DNA from 3 places in the Arthrobacter sp. UYNi723 genome. Region 2 is predicted to be linked to each of the others. Evidence: riboswitches for the same ligand, from Rfam matches in the RefSeq annotation. Region 2 holds a riboswitch; each other region holds the start of a gene.
What was found. A riboswitch is a leader RNA that binds a small molecule or an ion and turns the genes downstream of it on or off. The one in region 2 is predicted to bind thiamine pyrophosphate.
Positions count from the first base shown of each region.

Region 1: linked by a shared signal. The riboswitch ahead of thiD (bifunctional hydroxymethylpyrimidine kinase/phosphomethylpyrimidine kinase) and the one ahead of thiO (glycine oxidase ThiO) in region 2 are both predicted to bind thiamine pyrophosphate.
Region 3: linked by a shared signal. The riboswitch ahead of thiC (phosphomethylpyrimidine synthase ThiC) and the one ahead of thiO (glycine oxidase ThiO) in region 2 are both predicted to bind thiamine pyrophosphate.

Region 1 is NZ_JBSRZM010000011.1:97,958-105,605, forward strand. Features, by position in the region: gene obgE (GTPase ObgE) at 1-446, opposite strand, end outside; gene rpmA (50S ribosomal protein L27) at 564-827, opposite strand; gene rplU (50S ribosomal protein L21) at 889-1,197, opposite strand; gene thiD (bifunctional hydroxymethylpyrimidine kinase/phosphomethylpyrimidine kinase) at 1,470-3,068, opposite strand; TPP riboswitch at 3,051-3,148, opposite strand; gene ACVWY0_RS10795 (Rne/Rng family ribonuclease) at 3,250-6,534, opposite strand; gene ACVWY0_RS10800 (vitamin K epoxide reductase family protein) at 6,989-7,648, shown strand, end outside.
Region 2 is NZ_JBSRZM010000001.1:45,061-52,708, forward strand. Features, by position in the region: gene ACVWY0_RS00225 (RNB domain-containing ribonuclease) at 1-851, opposite strand, end outside; gene thiE (thiamine phosphate synthase) at 916-1,692, opposite strand; TPP riboswitch at 1,720-1,840, shown strand; gene thiO (glycine oxidase ThiO) at 1,831-3,174, shown strand; gene thiS (sulfur carrier protein ThiS) at 3,171-3,407, shown strand; gene ACVWY0_RS00245 (thiazole synthase) at 3,412-4,227, shown strand; gene ACVWY0_RS00250 (4a-hydroxytetrahydrobiopterin dehydratase) at 4,297-4,623, shown strand; gene ACVWY0_RS00255 (hypothetical protein) at 4,683-4,985, opposite strand; gene ACVWY0_RS00260 (DUF3107 domain-containing protein) at 5,040-5,264, opposite strand; gene ACVWY0_RS00265 (TetR/AcrR family transcriptional regulator) at 5,315-5,980, opposite strand; gene moeB (molybdopterin-synthase adenylyltransferase MoeB) at 6,065-7,264, shown strand; gene ACVWY0_RS00275 (glutamyl-tRNA reductase) at 7,291-7,648, opposite strand, start outside.
Region 3 is NZ_JBSRZM010000001.1:372,195-379,842, reverse strand. Features, by position in the region: gene rpsP (30S ribosomal protein S16) at 1-64, opposite strand, end outside; gene ACVWY0_RS01720 (hypothetical protein) at 277-714, opposite strand; gene ACVWY0_RS01715 (VOC family protein) at 828-1,703, opposite strand; TPP riboswitch at 1,858-1,965, shown strand; gene thiC (phosphomethylpyrimidine synthase ThiC) at 2,008-3,777, shown strand; gene ACVWY0_RS01705 (alpha/beta hydrolase) at 3,782-4,516, opposite strand; gene ffh (signal recognition particle protein) at 4,619-6,199, opposite strand; gene ACVWY0_RS01695 (glucose-6-phosphate dehydrogenase) at 6,287-7,648, shown strand, end outside.

The DNA.
Region 1 (7,648 bases), on a different contig from region 2:
GCGTCACCCTCGATGCCCAGCAGGGCGAAGCCCGGGGCACGGCGCTTCTGCGAGGACAGCGATGCGTTACCCAGGCCGCCCTGGCCGCCTGCGGCCGCCACGTATTCTGCGCCTTCGCCGACCAGGTCTGCCAGGACGGTGCCGTCCTTGGATTTGACCACGGTGCCGTCGGGCACGGGCAGGATGAGGGTCTCGCCGCTCTTGCCGCCGCGCCAGTCGCCCATGCCGGACCCGCCGTTGGTGGCGTGGCGGTGCGGGGAGTGGTGGTAGTCGAGCAGGGTAGTGGTCTGGTGGTCAACGCGCAGGATTACGTTGCCGCCGTCGCCGCCGTTACCGCCGTCGGGTCCGCCCAGTGGGATGAACTTCTCCCGGTGGACAGAGACACAGCCGTGGCCGCCGGTACCGCCGGATACGTGCAGTACTACCCGGTCTACAAAGCTCGCCACGTGGATCTCCTCAGTGCTGTTTCCTGGACGCCCAAGGGCGCCAAGACGATTGTAATGCGGTTAAAAGAACAGTGGAGCGGACCAAAATGGCCCGCTCCACCGCTTCAGAACTATTTGTTACTCTGCAGCTGCAGCAGCAACGATGTTGACAACGCGGCGACCGCGGCGGGTGCCGAACTGGACGGCTCCCGGAGCCAGTGCGAACAGTGTGTCGTCGCCGCCACGTCCAACGCCGGCGCCCGGGTGGAAGTGGGTGCCACGCTGGCGGACGATGATCTCGCCTGCGGAAACTACCTGGCCGCCGAAGCGCTTGACGCCGAGGTACTGGGCGTTGGAGTCACGACCGTTGCGAGTGGAACTCGCGCCTTTTTTATGTGCCATTTGAAATGCCTGCCTTTAAATTCTGGGGAATCTGCTGAAGAACCTGAACAGTAACGAAGAGTTACTTGATACCCGTGATCTTGACCTTGGTCAATTCCTGACGGTGACCCTGGCGCTTCTTGTAACCGGTCTTGTTCTTGAACTTCTGGATGACGATCTTCGGACCACGGAGGTCTTCGAGGATCTCAGCCGTAACCGTTACCTTGGCCAGGTCCGCAGCAGCAGAGGTGACTTTGTCACCGTCTACCAGGAGCAGTGCGGGCAACTCAAAGGTGCTGCCGGCTCCACCGGGGACGCGGTTCAGGGTAACGAAGTCTCCAACGGAAACCTTCTCTTGGCGGCCGCCTGCGCGGACAATCGCGTACACCACTTGGGAACTCACTTCTCTCGACGTTTATTACTAAATTTGCGTGCTGAACCCTGTTCCATAATTGGCTGGGTTCTCGCTGTGCCTCAACGCCGTGGGGTCGTAACCCAAGTGTTGGCGTAAGCACCGAAGATCTAGAATACGCTAATTTTGCCTTCGGCCGCAAATGAGGCTGGTTACGGCAGGTTGTCTGTGATAGGACCCACAAGCAGGTACTGCACTGACAATCCAAAACCGTGCCTGACTATCGTACAGGCCGCACGGGCCGTAGCCTGTCAGGAATGAATTCGCGGCGCGTCGAAGAATTCCACCTCGAACCGGCACGACTGCCTGAAAGCCACGAGCATTGCCGCCCGTTCATCCGCGGATGCACTCCGGCCGGCGTCGTCAGCCAAGGCGATCGCCTCGCGGGTGGCCTGGGCGAAGTCCTCGTCAGCATAGGCCCGAAGCCAGTCGGCATAAGGATGTACTGCCGGTGCACCCGCAGCCACGAACTCCGCGTGGAGGGTCTGTCCCACTTCGGCATACAACCAGAAGCACGGCAGTACAGCCGCCACGAGGACCGCGTAGCTGCCGGAGGCCGAGGCCGCCAGCAGGTGGTCCACATAGGACTTGGTGACAGGTCCAAGGACTGAGTCCACAGTCCTGGTGCTTAGCCACGTGCGGTGTAGTTCGGACTCGACCTCTAGGCATTGCTGGGCCGACTTTGCCCAGAACAGCTGGGCGGCTTCCGTGGGCGCCAGCGCGCTGGCCCGGGCGAGGACCCGCGAATAGCCGTTGAGGTAGATGGCGTCCTGGGCGAGGTAATAGGCGAACTGTTCCTCAGCCAATGTGCCGGCCGCCAGGTCGCGGATGAAATCCAGCCCGTAGATGGCTGCAAGATCCGGCTCCGACGCCCGGCGCAGCGTCTGCGCGAACTCGCCGGCTGCCGGAACCTGTTGCATGTGGTGGAAGTGGTTGATGGGGCCGTTGCCCGCGCCCACCTCAAGTTGGTCAGCGGCCTGCAGCGCGCCCACCAGCCAGGGCTTCACTTGCCGTAATGCGGCTTCCCAGTCCCCCAGCCGGGCGTGAGCCGTGGCCATGGCCGATGACAGCGAGCAGCCGGTGCCGTGGCTGTTGCGGGTGGGGATCCTGTCCCCCATTACCTCCACCACCTCCTGGGCGAGGAGCCCGGCAGCGTTGACCAGGGCATCCGGGCACGCACCGCCGTCGAGATGGCCGCCCTTGACCAGGACGGTGGCACCGGTCGCGGCGGACAACCGCTGCCCCTGCCCGAGCGCGTCGTGCCATTCCCTCGCCTGCGGCTCCCCCACCAGGATGGCCAGTTCGGCCAGGTTGGGGGTGATCAGGTCCGCGAGCGGGAGCAGCTCCCGCAGGGCCGCCTCGGCAGACTCCTGCAGCAGCCGGTCGCCGCTCGTGGCCACCATCACCGGATCAAGAACGACGACGGCGGGACGCACCATTTCCAGCCAGTCGCGGACCACGCCTATCACCGCAGCGTCGCCCAGCATGCCGATCTTGACCGCGTCGATGGTGATGTCATCGCTGATGGCATCGAGCTGCTGGCCCAGGAAGGACGCAGGCGGGACGTGAACCGCCTGGACCCCCTGGGTGTTTTGGACCGTCAGCGCGGTGATGGCCGCCATGCCGTAGCCGCCAAGGGCAGCAATGCTTTTGAGGTCGGCCTGGACGCCCGCGCCCCCTGAAGGGTCCGATCCGGCAATGGACAGCACCCGCGGAACGTCACGCAGCATCTGGACCGCAGAAGAGCGGCCTGGTGCGGGCCGGACCTCAGCCCGGGTTGCTGTGGTTTCCGGCAGAGCCGCCACGGGTGTTGCAGGGGGAAGGACAGAAGTTGAAGCCAAAGGAGACATCCCTTCGCCGGTGCTAACCGGACAGGTTCAACGGGTGTGGATCTCAGCCGGCTCTCTGCGCGGCACCCCGTGTCAGTCACCAGCCTAGCGTTCCTCGCGACTTAACGCCGGACGCCCGGACGCAGCCTGTGATTCACAGGCACGTCCGGGCGCCGTTGTATTGGCTTGCCCTACTGCTTGGTCAGAGCTCCGAGGCCGGAACTCCTACGCCCAGGATGATGGGCGCGTTGGCGGCAACCGGTTTGTCAGCCACAGGAGCCTTGACGGGCTCCGGCGCCTTGGCGGCGTGGGTGTGTCCGGCGGCAGCCGCCGGAGCGGCTTCGTGATGCTCTACGGACGTGGCGTTGGCTGCGCCCTGGGCACGGCTGGCACTCCGGTTCCGCCGGGGACGGCGGGCGCGGGGCTCCTCGGTGTGGTCGGAGTAATCCTTCTCCGCCGCGGCTGGCTGCTGCTGGCGGGCAGGTTCGGCCGCCCGGCTTTCAGTTGCTTGGACTGCCGACGGCGTGCTTTCCGCTACAGGAGCCGGCTCACCAAGGTGGGCGAAGGCCTCCGCGAGGCGGTCCAGTGTCAGGGCAGGTGCGTGCGGCTGGTCATCGTGGTGCGCAACGAACGGAAGCACCACCTGCTCGCCGCCGAATGTCAGCACTGCGGCCGGGCGGCCGTTGGAGTCTGTTTCGGACTGCCCAACCGGAGCCGGCACCGGAGCCGCAGGCTGCCGGCCCGCGGCAGCTGATGCGTGAGCCACCTCGTCGTCGTGCAGGTGCGCAGCGTGGGCTGCGGCCGCAATGTTCGCAAGCGCTGCCCGCGTGGCCTCCGCCTTCGCATGGCGCTCGGCGTCACTGGGTTCCGGGTGGATCTGCACCGGAGCTGCCGGTGCCATTTCCAGCGGCTGGCCGCCCCGTCCGCGGCGGCGCTTCCGGTCAGTGCGGCCACCCGGCTGGCTGTCCGGGCGCTGGCTGTCAGTCCGCACGCTATCGGTGCGCTGGGCTTCGGGGCGGCTGTCAACCCGCTGCAGGTGGTGCTCCGCGGCTACGATGTTGGCTCGGCGGTGTTCCACGGGGTCGTCGTGGGTGACAATTCCGCGGCCTGCACAGGTTTCACACTGCTCCCCGAAGACTTCCAGGAGCCCGGTGCCCATGCGCTTGCGCGTCATCTGCACGAGGCCCAGCGAGGTCACTTCGGCCACCTGGTGCTTGGTCCGGTCGCGGCCCAGGCATTCCACCATGCGGCGGAGGACCAGGTCGCGGTTGGATTCGAGGACCATGTCGATGAAGTCGATGACGATGATGCCGCCGATGTCGCGGAGCCGGAGCTGCCGGACCACTTCTTCAGCTGCCTCGAGGTTGTTCTTGGTGACGGTTTCCTCGAGGTTGCCGCCGCTGCCGGTGAACTTGCCGGTATTGACGTCCACCACGGTCATGGCTTCGGTGCGGTCGATGACCAGCGAGCCGCCCGAAGGCAGGAAGACCTTGCGTTCCAGGGCCTTGTGGATCTGCTCATCGATCCGCCACGCAGCGAAGATGTCCTGGTCCTTGGTCCACTTTTCCAGGCGGCCCACGAGGTCCGGGGCCACGTAGGTGACGTAGGCCTCGATGGTGTCCCAGGCCTCTTCACCGGAGACGATCAGCTTGGAGAAGTCCTCGTTGAAGACGTCACGGACCACCTTGATGGTGAGGTCAGGTTCGCCGTAGAGCAGTTCCGGCGCGAGGATCTTGGTGGACGTGGACTGGCTTTCGATGCCCTCCCACTGCGCGCGCAGCCGGTTGATGTCGTGCGTGAGCTCCTCTTCCGAGGCGCCCTCGGCAGCGGTGCGGACGATGACGCCTGCGTGCTCCGGGAGGCGGTCCTTGAGGATGCGCTTGAGGCGGTTGCGCTCGACGTCGGGCAGTTTGCGGGAGATTCCGGTCATGGAGCCGCCGGGCACATAGACCAGGTAGCGGCCGGGCAGCGAGATCTGGCTGGTCAGGCGTGCACCCTTGTGGCCCACGGGATCCTTGGTGACCTGGACCAGGACGGTGTCGCCGGACTTGAGCGCGTTTTCGATCCGGCGCTGCTTGCCTTCGAGGTTAACGGCTTCCCAGTTCACTTCACCGGCATACAGGACGGCGTTGCGGCCGCGTCCGATGTCAACAAACGCCGCTTCCATGGACGGCAGGACGTTCTGCACCTTGCCGAGGTAGACGTTGCCGATCAGGGAGTCCTGCTGGGTCTTGGAGACAAAGTGCTCGGCCAGGACGCCGTCCTCGAGGACGCCGATCTGGATTCTGTCGTCGCGCTGGCGGACGATCATCTGCCGGTCAACTGATTCGCGGCGGGCCAGGAACTCGGCCTCGGTGATGACGGTGCGGCGGCGGCCGGTGTCGCGGGATTCGCGGCGGCGCTGCTTCTTGGCTTCGAGGCGGGTGGAGCCCTTGACGGACGTGACGCGGTTGTTGACCGGCGCTTCGGTCGCGGCGCGCGGCGCGCGGACGCGGGTCACCGTGTTGGGCGGGTCGTCGCCTTCTCCTCCGGTCAGTTCCAGATCCTGGTCGCCACGGCGGCGGCGACGGCGACGACGGGACGTCACGCCCTCATCGGCCTGCCCGGCGGACGCCTCATCGGTTTCTTCGGCTGCGCCTTCGTCGCCTTCGCTATCACCGTCAGCATCACTTTCGCCTGTGCGGCTGCGACCACGGCGACCACGGCTGCGGCGCCTGCGGCGGCCGTTGGCGTCGTCCGCTTCGCCTTCTTCGACGTCGTCCTCTTCCGGCTCTTCAACCACGGCAGCAACCGGCGCGGGGCGGACCACGGTGCTGAGGTCGGGGGCCTGGAAAAGCACCGATGTGGTGGACGCCGGCTCAAGGAACAGTGAACTGAACGGGCTGGCAGTCTCAGCAGCAGCAGCCGGTTCTTCAGCCGGCGCGGCGGCAGCGTTGACCGGGGCAGCGTTGACGGGGGCGACGGCGGCTGCTGCGGGCGCGGCGGCCTCTGCAGCGGCGACTTCCCCTGCTTCCGGGGCCGGCGTTGCCGCAGTTTCAGTGGCTGCCTGTTCCGGAGCCGTTTGGTCGACGGCCGCGGGAGCTACGTCGGGGGCCGAAGTTTTGCGCGTGGCCACGCGGCGGCGGCGGACAGGCTTGGTCTCCGCTGCAGCCTCAGGGGCTGCGGTTTCGGTCTCGGGTTCGACGGCGGCGGCGGGCTTTACGACGGTCTCGGTAACAACGGCGGCAGGTGCCTCCAGAACCTCAGCAGCGAAGGCCGGCAAGGGTTCGGCGGCGACCACCGTCTTACGTGCGCGGGTCCGGCGAACCGGCGTCTTGGGTTCCGGAGCGGTATCCGTCGCAGGCTCAGCTTCGGCGGCGTCATTCACCGGTACGGCCTCTGCGGCCTTCGGCACTGCCTTCCGACGCGTCCGGGTGACCTTCTTGGGCGCTACCGCAGCCTCGGCGACGGCTTCATCATTAACGGCTGGTGCTTGTTCGTTTTCCATATGTGGCAACACTCCTGCCCCTGACGTACCGCCACATCCGGCACCCATTGGGGCACATATTGTCAAAACCCGCAGGCGTTGACAGAAGTCAAGTGGATACTCCCAGGTTCGCACCGGCAGAGGGGTGCGGCAGCCCGTGGGAGCCGTCGGCTGTGTCCTGAAACCCGTTGTTCTACACGCCACAACCAGGTGCCGACCAATGGAATTGCGGGAAGCCGGATCAGAGAATCCGAAGCCTGCCCTGCTCATCATTGGCGGTCTTGAAACAAGCCACCGGACCGGAGTCCGAATGTGGGTCGGCCTCCAGCCATGTTCATTCTCTCACACCCGGGCTGAAAGACGGCGGAACCAGGGGCAACGGATCAGGACGTGAGGGCGCTGACTGAGTGCTTCTTCCAGTCACCGGCGTTACAATCGGGGCAAGGAGCACCCGAAGCAAAGGACGCCACACACCATGCCCAGCATTTCCTCCCACGGCACCGACACGCCGGCTGCAGCCCCTGCCGCGGAGCCGTTGCCCGCCACGCCCGGGACTGTGCCGCCGATGGCACGTAACCGGCCCCTCGGCTGGCTGATGGTCATCACCGGCGCCATCGGCTGGCTGGCCTCGGGAACGCTGGTCCTGGAAAAGCTCGCCGTCCTCGAGGACCCGAATCACGTAACGGCCTGCGACGTTAATCCGTGGATCTCCTGCGGCCAGGTCATGCAGACGTGGCAGAGCTCGGCGTTCGGGTTCCCCAACATGTTTATTGGCATCGTCGCGTTCGCCGTCATCATCACAGTGGGCATGGCCCTGCTCTCCGGCGCCACGTTCGCACGCTGGTACTGGGCAGGACTCCAGGCCGGCGTGACGCTCGGCTTCGCGTTTGTGGTGTGGCTCTGGTACCAGGCACTTTACGACATCCACATCCTGTGCCCGTTCTGCATGATCGTCTGGGCCGCGATGATCCCGCTCTTCGTCTGGGTAACCATCCGCAACGTCGTCCACGGCATCATCCCTGTCCCGACAGGTGCGGCACGGGTGCTGGGCGAATCGGGCTGGATCATCACCGCGCTGCTGTACGTGGCGGTCATCGCCACCATCTTTTTCGCCTTCATCCAGGTGTTTGCCGGA
Region 2 (7,648 bases):
TCGGTCTGGAGGCGGAAGTGACGCAGGGAGCGCTCATCCGGCGCGGGCATGGTCCGCAGGATGCCCACTTTTCCCGCCAACATCAGGTTTGCCGCCGCCATCCCCGTCATCAGGGAGATCTGGGCGTTCCAGTCCTCCACCGGCAGCTGCGGTGCAGCGGCAATCCGGTAGCCGCCGTCGGGCAGTTGCACGATTTCCTGCTCCGGCATGTTCAGGCTGGCGCCGCCGCGCTGTCGCTCCAGTTCAACGCGCTTGAGCCCCACTTCCTTCAGGAGCTGCAGGACAGGACCGGCCGTCCCGGCGTCGAATTCGGCCTGGACCCCCTTGTAGCTCAGCTTGGCACGGCTGCGGATGGTGGCCCTCTGGACGCTCACAGTGGAGACCTGCGCGGCGTCGTCCAGCCCGAACTCCCACACGTAGGCGGAACACAGCTGTCCGGCCAGGAGGCTGCCGGCACCTTCGCTGATGACTTCCGGGTGCAGCGGGATACGGCCGTCAGGGGCGTAGAACGTCTGGCCGCGGCGCCGGGTCTCCGCGTCCAGTCCGCCGCCGGGGCGGACAAAGGACGGCACGTCAGCGATGGCGTAGAGCACCCGGTAGCCAGTACCCGCGCGCTCGATGAACAGCGCCTGGTCCAGGTCAGTGGACGACGCCGGATCGATGGTGAGGAAGTCCACGTCCGTCAGGTCAGCGCCCGGCAACTCGTGTGCGGCCACTGCCGCTTCCGCGTCCCGGACCGCCTCCGCCGGGTAGGGCCCCGGCAGTTCCAGCTCGGTGCGCAGGGCGCTCAGCGCCGCCGCGAGGTCGTTGGTCTGCTCGTGGACTTTGGGGGCCAACCTATGATGTGACACGAAAGTCAGGTTAGCCCGATTTCCACGGATCGTGCACGCCGGCCGTTCGCCACGCGGGGGATTGTCAGGACGCGCCCGCGTCCAGGGCCGCCAGGAGTGCCGCGGCCGCCGCTGAAGGGTCCGCGGCTTCGGTGATGGCACGCACCACAACAATCCTGCCGGCGCCGGCCTCCACCACCTGCTCCACGTTGCCGAGGTCGATGCCTCCGATGGCAAACCAGGGCAGCGTGGCCTGGGTGCCACCGGCAGCGCGGACTGCTTCGGCCGCGTACCGCACCAGGTCAAGGCCGACGGCGGCCCGGCCGGGTTTGGTGGGCGTGGCCCAGACCGGTCCTACGCAGAAGTAGTCCAGGCCGTGTTCGGCAGGCAGCCCACCGGACAGCCGGATGGCGCCTTCGATCTGCTCGGCGGTGTGCGTGGAAAGGCCGATCGCTGCGGGTGGGCCGAGGAGCGTGCGGGCGGAAGCGACCGGCAGGTCTTTCTGCCCGATGTGGAAGACGGGGGCGCCGGACAGTAGCGCGATATCGGCACGGTCGTTGACGGACCACAGCTTTCCGTGGCGTTCGGCCGCGGCCTGAAGCACGGCCAGCAGCTCCAGCTCCTCCGCCGCCTCGATCGCCTTGTCCCGGAGCTGGATGATGTCCACGCCGCCGGCAAACGCCGCGTCCACAAACTCGCCAAAGTCCCCGCGGTCCCGGCGCGCGTCGGTGCACAGGTACAGCCTGGCGCTGTGCGGGAGGCCGGTGTTTATGCCGCCGGCGGGGTCTGTTCCGGTCAAGGATTCGGGAGCGGCGGAGGGGGCGGAGGGCGTGCCTGCAGCGGCGAAGGATTGCGCGTTCATGGAAACCAGCCTAAGTCCCCTAAACTGGGCGGGTACTGCGGGAGCCCGTTGCAGCCGTCACAAAGCGGCCGGGCTGAGAGGGCGTCAGAGCCGACCGCTTGACCTGATCCGGCTAGTACCGGCGTAGGGAAGGAACATATGCCCCCCGCAATAAGCAGCCCACCCGAGACCGCATCAGCCAGCCCGGCCGTCCTGCACGCCGACGTGGCCGTCATCGGCGGCGGAGTCATCGGCCACGCCATAGCCTGGGAGGCCCGGCGATCCGGCCGTTCCGTCGTGCTGATCGATGACGCGCCCGGGAACGGCGCCAGCTGGGCAGCCGCCGGCATGCTGGCCCCTGTGAGCGAACTGCACTACCAGGAGGAAGACCTCCTTGAGCTGATGCTGGCATCCTCCGGCCTGTGGCCTGCCTTTGCGGCGGACCTCGCCCTGGCCGGGGCTGGCGATACCGGATATCTGACGACGCCGACGCTCGCCATCGGTGCGGACGCTGCGGACCGCCGCGCGCTGATGGACCTCCGGGCCGTGCAGCAGGCCAGCGGCCTGGTGGTGGAACCCCTGACTGTCCGTGAGGCCAGGACGAGGGAATCCCTGCTTAGCCCGGCCATATCCTGCGCCCTGGACATCCCCGCCGACCACCAGGTGGATCCACGGAAACTGGTGGCGTGCCTCCAGGAAGTCCTGGCCGTCCACGAACCGGGAGCAGGAACGGCCGTGGCAGGTGCCCGCGGGGGATTCGCCGTTGACCAACGGGCTGCTTCCCTTCTTTGGGAGGACGGCCGCGTCACTGGGGTGAGGCTCGCCCACGGCGGAAGTGTCCGGGCCGGGGAGACCATCGTGGCCAACGGATTGCAGGCGGGGTCGCTGGATGGCCTCCCGGTTGGACTGCACCTGCCCCTGCGGCCCGTCTACGGTGACATCCTGCGCCTTGCTGTTCCGGGGCACCTGCGTCCGCTCCTCACCTCGACGGTCCGTGGAATGGTCCATGGCGTGCCGGTCTACATCGTTCCCCGGCAGGACGGCACGGTGGTGATCGGGGCAACGCAGCGAGAAGATGCGCTCGCCGGGACGGGCGACGCTGCTGTCTCGGCCGGCGGCGTGTACCAGTTGCTGCGTGACGCCCAGGTCCTGGTGCCGGCCGTCTCGGAGCTGGAACTCCTGGAATGCACGGCACGGGCAAGGCCGGCGACCCCGGACAACGCCCCTCTCCTCGGCCGCGTACGGGCTTCCGCACCAAGGACGGGGATCACAGCGAACATTGCCGGTTTGATTGTTGCCACCGGATTTTTCCGCCACGGAGTGCTGCTTGCTCCGGCGGCGGCGGCCATCTGCCGGGACCTGCTGGACGGCCGGTCGGACCCCCGATGGGGGGCCCTCAGCCCGGCCCGCTTTTCAGGAAAGCACCACGTAGCCGGTACACAGTCGCCGCGTAAGGACATCAGCAGCACGAAGGACCTCGACACACAGAAGGAATCAGCATGAACATCACCCTCAACGGCTCGCGCCATTCCGTGGCGGACGACGCGTCCATCACCACCCTCATCAGCCAGATCACTGGCCGTCCCCTCGCGGCCAACGGCCAGGCGACAGACGGGCAGAAACTCGGCGTCGCCGTCGCCCATAACTCCGAAGTAGTACCCCGCAGCCAGTGGTTCGTCACGGCGCTCGCCGAAGGTGACGACGTCGAACTGGTCACAGCAGTCCAGGGAGGCTGACACCATGACAGTAACCAGCAACATCAGCACACAGAACCGGCCCGAGGACACTGACCGGCTGGTCATCGACGGCGTCGAGCTCGGCTCCCGCCTCATCATGGGCACCGGGGGAGCCCCCAGCCTCGACGGGCTGGGCGCTGCCCTGCTGGCGTCCGGAACCGAACTGACCACGGTGGCCATGCGGCGCTATTCGCCGGCCGAATCTGGTTCCCTTTTCCAGCTCCTGGTGAACCACGGGATCCGGATCCTGCCCAACACCGCAGGCTGCTTCACCGCCCGGGACGCGGTCATGACGGCGGAACTGGCCCGCGAAGCGCTGGAAACCGACTGGCTCAAGCTGGAAGTCATCGCCGACGAACAGACCCTGCTGCCGGACGCGGTGGAGCTCGTGGATGCTACGGAACAGCTTGTAAACCGGGGCTTCAAAGTGTTCGCCTACACCAACGATGACCCGGTCCTGGCCCTGCGGCTGGAAAACCTGGGTGCCACCGCGGTCATGCCGCTCGGAGCTCCCATCGGCACCGGCCTGGGAATCCTGAATCCACACAACATCGAACTGATCGTCTCGCGCGCCTCGGTGCCCGTGGTGCTGGACGCCGGCATCGGCACGGCATCCGACGCCGCCCTGGCCATGGAGCTTGGCTGTGATGCTGTGCTGCTGGCCACGGCAGTCACGCGTGCGCAGAACCCGGCACTTATGGGGGAGGCCTTCAAACACGCCGTCATCGCCGGTAGGCTGGCGAAAGCGGCCGGCAGGATTCCGCGCCGCGAGCACGCCCTGGCGTCATCGGCCATGGAAGGCCGGGCAGAGTTTCTCTAGGCCGTTTTCTCCAGGCCTGGCGCCCTCGGCCTGCCGGGGCGGCTCACCGGACGAGCCAAGGAGGCCGCTGTGGCCGGCAAGGAACACAAACTCACCAGGGAGCGGATCGACGCCGTCCTCGAGGCGCTGCCCGACTGGAGGTACCGGCTGGGCGGGCTGGTCACTGTCTATAAAACGCCGACGGCGGCCGCCGCACTGGAGCTGATTGCCGCCGTCGGACGCCTCGCGGAACAGCAGAACCACCATCCGGACCTTGAGTGGCGCTACAACAAGGTCCATCTCCGCTACACGTCCCACGACGCCGGCGGCGAGGTCACTGAGCGGGATGCCGCTGCTGCAGCGGCAGTGAGTGCGGCTGCGGCACGGCTCGGAGCCACCGCCCAGCCGGTGAGTTAAATGACGGTGACCACCACCCTGCTGGGTGGTGGTCACCGGTACTCAAGGCATCGTCCTTGCTACATCTTGAGCGCCTGAGTCAGCCGCTGCGTATCGTGACTTGCCCGGGTCCGACCCAGGTAGATGACTGTCCCGACCGCAGCGGCGGTGCCGAGTGCCATGGGCAGGATCCACGGAATCCAGGTCAGGCCCGGCTGGTAGCCAAAGCCTGCCGCGATGAAGATGATCCAGCTGACCGCACCCACCACAACGGCAACCCCTGCGGGCAACCCTGTGCCGTATCGGGTGTGGCGCTTGTCATTGGCCCAGACAATAAAGCCTGCGGCTGCTGTGACCAGGACAACGATGGTCAGTGAAAGCATGGGATCTCCTCGGAAAGCAGCGGCCAACCGCCAGGGCGGTTGGCCGCGGACGTGCTAGAACTGGCCGAAACCGACCTTGCGGGCCTCTTCGGCGCCGATTTCCACGTAGCCCAGGGCGCTGCCGGGAACGATGATGATGCGTCCCTTGTCGTCCTTGAGGCGCAGTTCGGTGCCCTTGGTGATGGCTTCTTCAACGACCGTGGCTACAGTGTCAGCGTCCTGAGCTGATTCCAGGATGATTTCGCGGCCAATGTTCTGAATGCCGATCTTAATTTCCAAAAGGGGGCCTCCCAGCCAATCAAAGTTTCTTGGGTTCTCTTATTTGTAGTCTAGGACTCTTTGGGGAAGCGCGAGATTCCGCGCCAAGCTAAACGGTAAATGAGGTCGCTGGCCACATCGAGGTCCAGGTTGCCGTCCGTTTCCAGCCAGTAACGCGCGCTGACCTGGGCCATTCCGGCCAGGCCGCGTCCCAGAAGCTGCGCCTCCAGGGGGGGGAGTTTGGTGTCTTCGGCAATCACGCGTGCCACGGCGTCCGCGAAGGTCTTGTTGAATGTCTCGAGACGTGAACTGACGTCGGGGTCGTTGATGAGGTCCGATTCGAAGACCAGGCGGTGGGCCTGGTCGTCGCTGGCGATGAAGCGGTAGTAAGCACGCATCACGGCCTGGACACGTTCGTCGTTGTCGGTAGTGGAGCTCAGGGCACCGAGCATCAGGTCCGTCAGCGACGCGAGATGGCTGTCCAGCAGGGCAAGATACAGCTCGCGCTTGGACGGGAAGTGCTGGTACAGCACCGGTTTGCTGACATGGGCCGTTTCGGCGATTTCATCCATGGCGGCGCCGTGGTAGCCGTTGGCGACAAATACCTCCTGCGCCGCCGCGAGGAGCTGCGCCCGGCGCTCATCCCGGGGAAGCCGGGCGGACCTCTGGCCCGCGGTCCGTTGAGGTGCGGCCGGTTCGCCGCCGGACGCCCGGTCAGCCCGTGCTTCATGGACCACAGTTGCCCTACTTTCCCTTGCCGTTACCTACACAATACTGCGCGGTAATATGACCGGGCGGCATCTCGGGGCATACATTGAAGTATGGCTTCGACTTTGACCGCAAATGATTCCTCTGTCTCGCTTAACCCGCTCGTGGAGCCCGCCGGTGAACTGACGCCGGCCGAGGTGGAACGCTACTCGCGGCACCTCATCATTCCCGAAATCGGAGCGGTGGGGCAGCGGCGGCTGAAGAACGCCAGGGTACTTGTTATCGGTGCCGGGGGACTGGGCTCGCCCGCCCTGCTCTACCTGGCGGCAGCGGGCGTGGGGACCCTGGGAATCATCGACGACGACGACGTTGACCTCAGCAACCTGCAACGCCAGGTGATCCATGGCGTCGCCGACGTAGGACGGCCCAAGATCGAATCCGCGCTGGACGCCATCGCGGCCCTGAACCCGCTGGTGGACGTCCGGCTGCACAACGTCAGGCTGGATGCCACCAACGCGCTGGAGCTGTTCGCGGACTACGACCTGATCCTGGACGGGGCGGACAACTTCGCCACCCGCTACCTGGTCAACGATGCCGCCGCCATCCTCGGCAAGCCGTACGTGTGGGGATCGATCTTCCGCTTCGACGGCCAGGTCAGCGTGTTCTGGGAAAAACACGGACCCACCTACCGGGACCTTTACCCCGAGGCCCCGCCGGCCGGATCTGTGCCCTCCTGCGGAGAGGGCGGGGTCTTCGGCATGCTCTGCGCTGCTGTGGGTTCACTCATGGTGACCGAGGCAGTCAAGCTGATCACCGGCGTCGGGCGTTCACTCCTGGGCCGGGTGGCACTGTTTGATGCGCTGGGCGGCAGCTGGCGCGAGATCCGCGTGTCCAAGGACCCGGCGGCGGAACCCATTACGGAGCTGACGGACTACGAAGCGTTCTGCGGCATCACTCCAGCTGTCTCCGCAGACACGGAGCACACCGTGACAGCAACCCAGCTGGCCACCATGCTGGCGTCCCGGAAGGCAGGCCTGAAGGACTTCGAGCTGGTGGACGTCAGGGAAACCGGCGAACACGACATCGTGAGCATCGACGGCTCGGTGCTGATCCCGCAGGGCAGGATCCTGGCGGGAGAGGCCTGGGCGGAACTCCCGCAGGACAAGGACATTGTGTTCCACTGCAAGGCGGGCACGCGGTCAGCCAACGTGCTGGAGGCTGCGCGGAAGGCCGGCTACCAGCGGGTCAGCCACCTCGACGGCGGAATCCTGGCCTGGGTGCGCGACGTGGAGCCGCAGAAGCCGGTCTACTGACCGGGTGGGTCACGTAGACGGGTAGGTCAGGCGGTTTCGAGGCCCCGGTGGTCCACGGGGCACTCCGCCTGCGCTGCGGCGGCTGGCTGCTCCACGGTGATGCCGTACAGGGTTTCGAGCGCGGACACGTAGTCGTCCTGCTGGCCGTTGGCGGCGAGCTCACGGGCACGGACAGTGGGCACGTGCAGCAGCTGCTTGACCATCCGGCGGAGGGCGAACTCCACTTCCTCGGCGGCGGCCGTGCAGCCGTGCCGTGCACGGACGCGCTCCATTTCCGCATCCAGGACGTTCATGGTGTGCCGGCGGAGCGCCACGATGGCGGAATCCACCGAGCGGGCTTCCCGTTCCTGTTCGAAGGCCTGGGCCGCGCCGGACACAATGCCG
Region 3 (7,648 bases), 330 kb from region 2:
CGACGATGCGGTAGTACGGTGCGCGCATCTTGCCAAAGCGCTTAAGGCGAATCTTTACGGCCACTTTTGTGGTCACTCCTGTTTCAGAAAAGGGGTGAACCGACGTTCTGCACCCGTGGGGCGGGCCATACTTGAGGGTTCGAAGGACAGGATCCGGACGCGGAGAGAGGGGCCACGCAGATCGAGTACCTGTTTATTGTGCCAGATCAGCGTCCGGATTTCGACTTGACACGTCGGGATGGGGCAGCCGCGCGGACCCGGCGGGCCACGGCCGGCCTACGACGACCAGACATACACCCCTGTGCGTGCGGCGTCATCGACGGAGTTGGCCAGCTCAGCGAACTGCTGGACATACGTCCGGGCCTCGGCCACGCCGAACGGCATGTCATCCTGGGCGGCCCACTTTTCAGCGACGTCGTCCAGGACATTGCCTTCACCTTCAGTCTCGTAGCTGAGCAGATCCGCCAGCGCACGCACCATGGCCGGCGGAACCCCGAGGAGGGAATCACTGGCCACGTCAACCATGGCCAGTTCGTAGTCCGCGCCACCGGCGTGCACCGCAACACCGGCAAGATCGCCAAGCTGCTCGATTTCGAAATCGCTGATTCCGGGAATCCGCAGGGCCTGGCCCGCCGGGGAGCCGCCTGCATCCAGGACGTCCGCCCGCTTCAGCGCGGCATCGTGAGTGGAAACAAAAATTTCAGTGAAGCCCATGGGAACAGCCCTCATTCCGTCGACGGTGCGGCCTGGAAGGGCAGCAGCAAGTGCCGCCCCGGCCGTTCAGAATCAGCCTAGTACAAGGCAGGCCGCACATTTGGCGTCCGCACTCAGCGGACGGCGACACGGATACTGTTGCGCCACGGGTCCTCGAAGCGAAGCTCGGCGCCCGTGTGGTGCGAGGCTACACCGGCGACCTTCAGGCGGTCGGCGAGCGCTCCGACGTCATCCCCGGAAGGGACCTCGATGAGCACTTCGCCGAGGCCCAGGGTGTCCTTGCGGGGACCGGCTCCGCGGCTGTTCCAGACGTTCATGGCCATGTGGTGGTGATACCGGCCCGCGGAGACAAACAGCGCCTGCCCGTGCCAGCCGGCGGTCTTTTCGAAGCCCAGCGTGCCCACGTAGAAATCGTGCGCTGACTGGACGTCGCCCACCTGGAGGTGGACGTGGCCCACGCCGGCTTCGCTGGCCCGCTGGCCGGCCACGGATTCCTGGGTCAGGTGCTGCTCGAGGTAGCGCTGCGGCGGCAGTGCCAGGCTGTCCATCACTACATCCTTCCCGTTCCAGGACCAGTTTTCGCGGGGCCTGTCCCAGTACAGCTCGACGCCGTTGCCTTCGGGGTCATTGAAGTAGAAGGCCTCGCTGACGAGGTGGTCGGCGCTGCCCGTGAAGGACCGGGGTTCGTACTGGGCGGCGGTGGCTACCGTGGCCGCCAGCGACGCCTGGTCGCCAAAGAGCAGTGCGGTGTGGAACAGCCCGGCCTCTCCCCTGCCAGGCAGATTCAAGGACGGGGCGGCCGCGAGATGCACCAGCGGGCGTTGAAGGCGGCCAAGATAGACGCCGCCGTCCTGTTCTGCGACGACCTCCAGGCCGAGCGCACGATGGTAGTAGTCGGTCATCAGCTTCACGTCGCCCACCTTGAGCATTACGGTGCCCATGGAGAGGTCGGCAGGAAGGAGATCCCGGCTGGTGGCTTCTGCAGTCATTTGAAAACTCCCGGTCCGTTGGCCTTCGGATGAAAGCGGCTATGGTTCTAATTTACTTGAAGCTTCAATTTAATTCAAGTGGCGGAGCAGACTGATTGCGACCGCTTTCCCGTGATTGCTGTCACCAGTCCACCCTCGGCCTGTGGTAGCTTCGACTTGACCACACGGGAGCCCTTGCACGGGCTGAGATCGGGCCGACGCAGCCTGCGACCGTTGAACCTGTCCGGGTAATGCCGGCGAAGGAAGTGAGTATTCATTGAATACACAAGAAACACAGCTGATCCCCGTCCAAAATGAAACCGACGTGGATCAAACGCTCCAGCCTGAAACCCAGTCGCTGAAGTCCCACTCGCTGGCGTTTATCACCGATGAGGCCACCGGGATCCGGGTTCCCGTGACGGAGATCGCGCTGGAACCGTCGCCGAACGGCGAGGCGAACGGGCCTTTCCGGACCTACCGCACGGCCGGTCCGGGCAGCGATCCTGTGGTGGGCCTCAACCCGTTCCGCTCGGAGTGGATCGCCGCCCGCGGCGATACCGAGCCCTACAGCGGACGGGAACGGAACCTGCTCGACGACGGCAAGTCGGCGGTGCGCCGAGGCGCAGCCTCCGCAGAGTGGAAGGGTGCACAGCCGGTGCCCCGCCGCGCCGTCGACGGCCGGACCGTCACCCAGATGCACTACGCGCGGCAGGGTGTCATCACCCCCGAGATGCAGTTCGTTGCCCTCCGCGAGAACTGCGACGTGGAACTGGTCCGCAGCGAAGTGGCGGCCGGACGGGCCATCATCCCCAACAACATCAACCACCCGGAATCCGAACCGATGATCATCGGCAAGGCCTTCCTGGTGAAGATTAACGCGAACATCGGTAACTCCGCGGTGACCAGCTCCATTGCCGAGGAAGTGGACAAACTCCAGTGGGCCACCCAGTGGGGCGCCGACACCGTGATGGACCTGTCCACCGGCGATGACATCCACACCACCCGCGAATGGCTCATCCGCAACGCCCCCGTGCCCATCGGTACAGTGCCGATATACCAGGCGCTGGAGAAGGTCAACGGCGAGGCCAATGCTCTGACCTGGGAAATTTTCCGGGACACGGTCATTGAGCAGTGCGAGCAGGGCGTGGACTACATGACCATCCACGCCGGTGTGCTGCTGCGTTACGTGCCGCTGACGGCCAACCGCGTCACCGGCATCGTCTCCCGGGGCGGTGCGATCATGGCGGGCTGGTGCCTGGCCCACCACCAGGAGAATTTCCTGTACACGCACTTCGACGACCTGTGCGAGATCTTCGCCAAGTACGACGTCGCGTTCTCCCTGGGCGACGGACTGCGCCCGGGAGCGACGGCGGACGCCAACGACGCGGCCCAGTTCGCCGAGCTCGACACCCTGGCTGAACTGACCCAGCGGGCGTGGGAATTCGATGTGCAGGTCATGGTGGAAGGTCCCGGGCACGTCCCGTTCCACCTGGTGCGGGAGAACGTGGAACGCCAGCAGGAACTCTGCAAGGGCGCCCCGTTCTACACACTCGGGCCGCTGGTCACGGACATCGCCCCGGGCTATGACCACATCACGTCCGCCATCGGCGCCACCGAAATCGCCCGGTACGGCACGGCCATGCTTTGTTACGTCACGCCCAAGGAACACCTTGGCCTCCCGAACAAGGACGACGTGAAGACCGGCGTGATCACCTACAAGATCGCCGCCCATGCAGCCGACCTCGCCAAGGGCCACCCCGGCGCCCATGAACGTGATGATGCCCTGTCCAAGGCCCGGTTCGAGTTCCGCTGGCGCGACCAGTTCGCGCTGTCCCTGGACCCGGTCACGGCGGAGGCCTTCCATGACGAGACGCTGCCCGCCGAACCGGCCAAAACCGCCCACTTCTGCTCCATGTGCGGCCCGAAGTTCTGCTCCATGAAGATCAGCCAGGACATTAGGGACGAATACGGTTCCGCCGATTCGCAGGCGGCCATCGCCGAAGCCTACAGCGGGATGCGCGAAAAGAGTGCGGAGTTCCTGGCCGCCGGCGGGAAGGTCTATCTCCCCGAGCTTCGGATCCCAGCCGGGAGCTGACGGCTCAGGAAGCCTGAACTGAGCGTGACCTGCCGACGTCGGCGATGAAGGACCGGATGGCACGGTCACCTTCGGCTGAGTCCTGGGGCCGGTGTCCTCCCGCAGCAGTGCGGTGCAGGGCACCGGTTTCCTGCAGATATCCAGCGATCTCTTCATAGAGCGGTTCCCACCCACCCGTCAGGACCATGGTGGGGACGCCCGGAACAATATGGAGTTGGGCCTCCCACGACGGCGCCTGCAACCGGAGCCGGCGCGCCGACCGTTTTTCCTCCGGCGTGGCGGGCTCCTGCAGGTCCGCCGCGAACATTCTCCGGACGAACTCCCGCTGGAAGTCTTCATCGCTGAGTTGGTGCCGGACGTCGAACAGCGGTTGCATCAGGGCCATGTAGGCAGACGTGGCCGGCAGTTCGGCGGTCAGGGACAAACATGCCGGTTCAACCAGCGTGAGGGAAAACACCAGATCGGGGCGTTCGACGGCGGCCATCATGGCCGCAATGGCGCCCTCGGCGTGGGCGACGACATGGCCCCCGGCGGCCCCGCGGCCGTCATCCGCAAGTGAGCGCAGGATGATGGCGGTGTCTTCAGCGAACGAGGACTCCACGGGTTCAGCCACCGGATCAAAGCCGTGCCGTCGCAGGAAGAGGGCGTCGTACGTCAGCGCCATTCCGTGCTGACGCAGCCACGCCGCCGCACCGAAAGGTCCGGCGCCGTGCACGAACACTACGCGCTGTTTGAACATGACCCAACCCTATTCCACGGTGCAGACATCCCAATTGGGTAGCAGTCAATGTCGTTATGAGTGCTCAAAAAGACACCTGCTGCTACCCAGTCGGGAGGGTGGTTACTTGCCGAGGAACTTGTCGAATCCCTTGGGCAGGTTCAACTGCGAAGGGTCGAAGTCGCCGCCCTGTTGGCCGAACGCTGCCCCCGTGGGGAGAGCCTTCGCCGCGCCGGCCCGCCGGGCCTCGGCATCCTTGAGCTCCTGGGCAGCCTTGGCAGGGTTGCCTGAGCGGGCCTTCTTCTTCGGGGCGTTCTTGCCGCCCTTCCGCGCACCGCCGGGGCCGCCCATGCCGGGCATCCCTGGCATTCCCGGCATACCGCCGCCCTGGGCCATCTTCTTCATCATCTTCTGGGCCTGGCCGAAGCGCTCCAGCAGGCCGTTGACCTCGGAGACATGCACGCCTGAACCTCTGGCGATGCGTGCCCGGCGGGAGCCGTTGATGATCTTCGGGGCGACGCGTTCGTGCGGCGTCATGGAACGGACGATCGCTTCGACCCGGTCGATCTCGCGCTCGTCAAAGTTCTCCAGCTGCTCGCGGATGTTCTGCGCTCCGGGCATCATCATGAGCATCTTCTTCATGGAGCCCATGTTGCGGATCTGCTGCATCTGGGAGAGGAAGTCGTCCAGGGTGAAGTCTTCCTGGTCGGCGAATTTCTTCGCCATCCGGGCGGCTTCGTCCTTGTCCCAGTTCTTCTCGGCCTGCTCAATCAGGGTGAGGACGTCACCCATGTCCAGGATGCGGGAGGCCATGCGGTCCGGGTGGAACAGCTCAAAGTCATCCACGCCTTCGCCGGTGGAGGCGAACATAACCGGCTTACCGGTGACCGACGCAACCGACAGTGCGGCACCGCCGCGGGCGTCGCCGTCGAGCTTGGACAGCACGATGCCGGTGAAGTTCACACCCTCGTCAAACGCCACAGCCGTGTTCACGGCGTCCTGTCCGATCATGGCGTCGATCACGAACAGCACTTCATTGGGGACGATGGCGCGGCGGATCTCGCTCGCCTGCTCCATCATCTCGGCGTCAACACCGAGGCGCCCGGCGGTGTCGACAATCACGACGTCGTGCAGCTTCTGGCGCGCTTCCTCGACGCCGGCGCGGGCGACGGCGACCGGGTCACCGGCGGGGTGCTCCAGTTCCGAGGTGGCTCCGGGGTGCGGTGCGAAAACGGGCACGCCGGCGCGGTTGCCGACAACCTGGAGCTGCGTGACGGCATTGGGCCGCTGGAGATCACATGCCACCAGGAGGGGGCTGTGGCCTTGGGCCTTGAGCCATTTGGCGAGCTTGCCCGCGAGGGTGGTCTTACCGGCACCCTGGAGGCCGGCCAGCATGATGATGGTGGGGCCGGTCTTGGCCAGGCGGATGCGGCGGGTCTCGCCACCGAGGATCTCAACGAGCTCCTCATTGACGATCTTGACGATTTGCTGGCTCGGGTTCAGCGCCCCCGATACCTCTGCCCCGAGGGCACGCTCGCGGACGCGGGCCGTAAACTCACGCACCACGGGAACGGCGACGTCGGCATCGAGGAGGGCGCGGCGGATCTCCCGGACTGTGGCATCAACGTCCGCCTCAGTGAGGCGGCCCTTGCCACGGAGATTCTTGAAGGTTGCTGTCAACCGGTCAGAGAGTGAATTGAACACGCGCCGCGCACTTCTTTCAGTGGATTTACAGGGGGGACTCGACTATCTAGGGTACCAAGCCGGCTTGCCGGATGGCATGCTGGCAGGGTGACGAGCCAAACAAGTGTAAAAACCCTGCTCATTCTGGGTGCCTCAGGTGATCTGACCGGCCGCCTTCTGCTCCCGGGACTGGCCCGGCTGGTGGCGAGCGGCCGCGCCGATGGCCTGACCCTGGTGGGCGCCGGCTCCGATGCCTGGACGCCGGAACAGTGGCGGACCCGGGTCCACGAAGCCTTCGCCCCCGCCGCGGAGGCCGCCGACGCGGCTGGAAAAAAGGCACTCACCGCCTTGGCGGAAGCTACCCCCTACCACCAGCTGGATGTTACGGCGGACGGAGCCCTGGCGGCATTGTTGGCAGGCCTGGAAGGCCCCACCGCGATCTATTTTGCGCTGCCTCCCCATGTCAGCCAGCTGGCCTGCGAGTCCCTGCACCGTGACCAGGTTCCGGCCGGAACACGGCTGGTGATGGAGAAGCCGTTCGGCGCAAGTGTTGCCTCGGCCCGTTCCCTTAACCACACGCTCGCCGCCCTGGTGCCGGAGGACCACATTCACCGGGTGGACCATTTCCTGGGCAAGGCGACGGTGCTGAACATCCTGGGCCTGCGCTTTGCGAACAATTTCCTGGAACCCGTCTGGAACCGCGAGCATGTGGAGAAGGTCGAGATCATCTTCGACGAGGACCTGGCACTGGAGGGAAGGGCGCGGTATTACGACAACGCCGGCGCCCTGCGCGACATGATCCAGAGCCACCTGCTCCAGATCATGGCCCTGATGGCCATTGAGCCGCCGGCCACCATCGGGGAGCGGGACCTCCGCGACGCCATCGCAGCCGTGCTCCGCGCCAGCAGCATCAGCGCGCCGTACGCGAAATCCACGCGCCGGGCCACGTATACGGCGGGTTCAATTGCCGGCAGGAACGTCCCGGACTATGCGCAGGAAGTAGGGGTGGACGCAGCCCGCGGGACAGAGACCCTGGCGGAAGTCCGGGTGGACATCGACAACTGGCGATGGAAGGGGGTCCCGTTCATCCTGCGGTCGGGCAAGGCCATCGGGGTGAAGCGCAAGGAAGCCGTGGTCACCTTCCGCCCCGTCCCGCATCTTCCGGCAGGATTCACGGGCGTGGACTCCCCCAACCAGCTGCGGATCGGGTTCGGACCGGATACCCTGGCGTTCGACGTCGACGTCAACGGTCCCGGCAGCATGTTCAGCCTGAGCCGCACAACGCTGAATGCGGAGCTGAGCGCTTCTGAGCTGCTGCCCTATGGCGAAGTGCTGGAAGGCGTCCTGAGCGGCGACCCGCTGCTCTCGGTGCGCGGCGATACAGCGGAGGACTGCTGGCGGATTCTTGAGCCGGTCCTGAAGGCCTGGCAGCGGGGCACGGTGCCGCTGGAAAAGTACGACGCCGGTTCG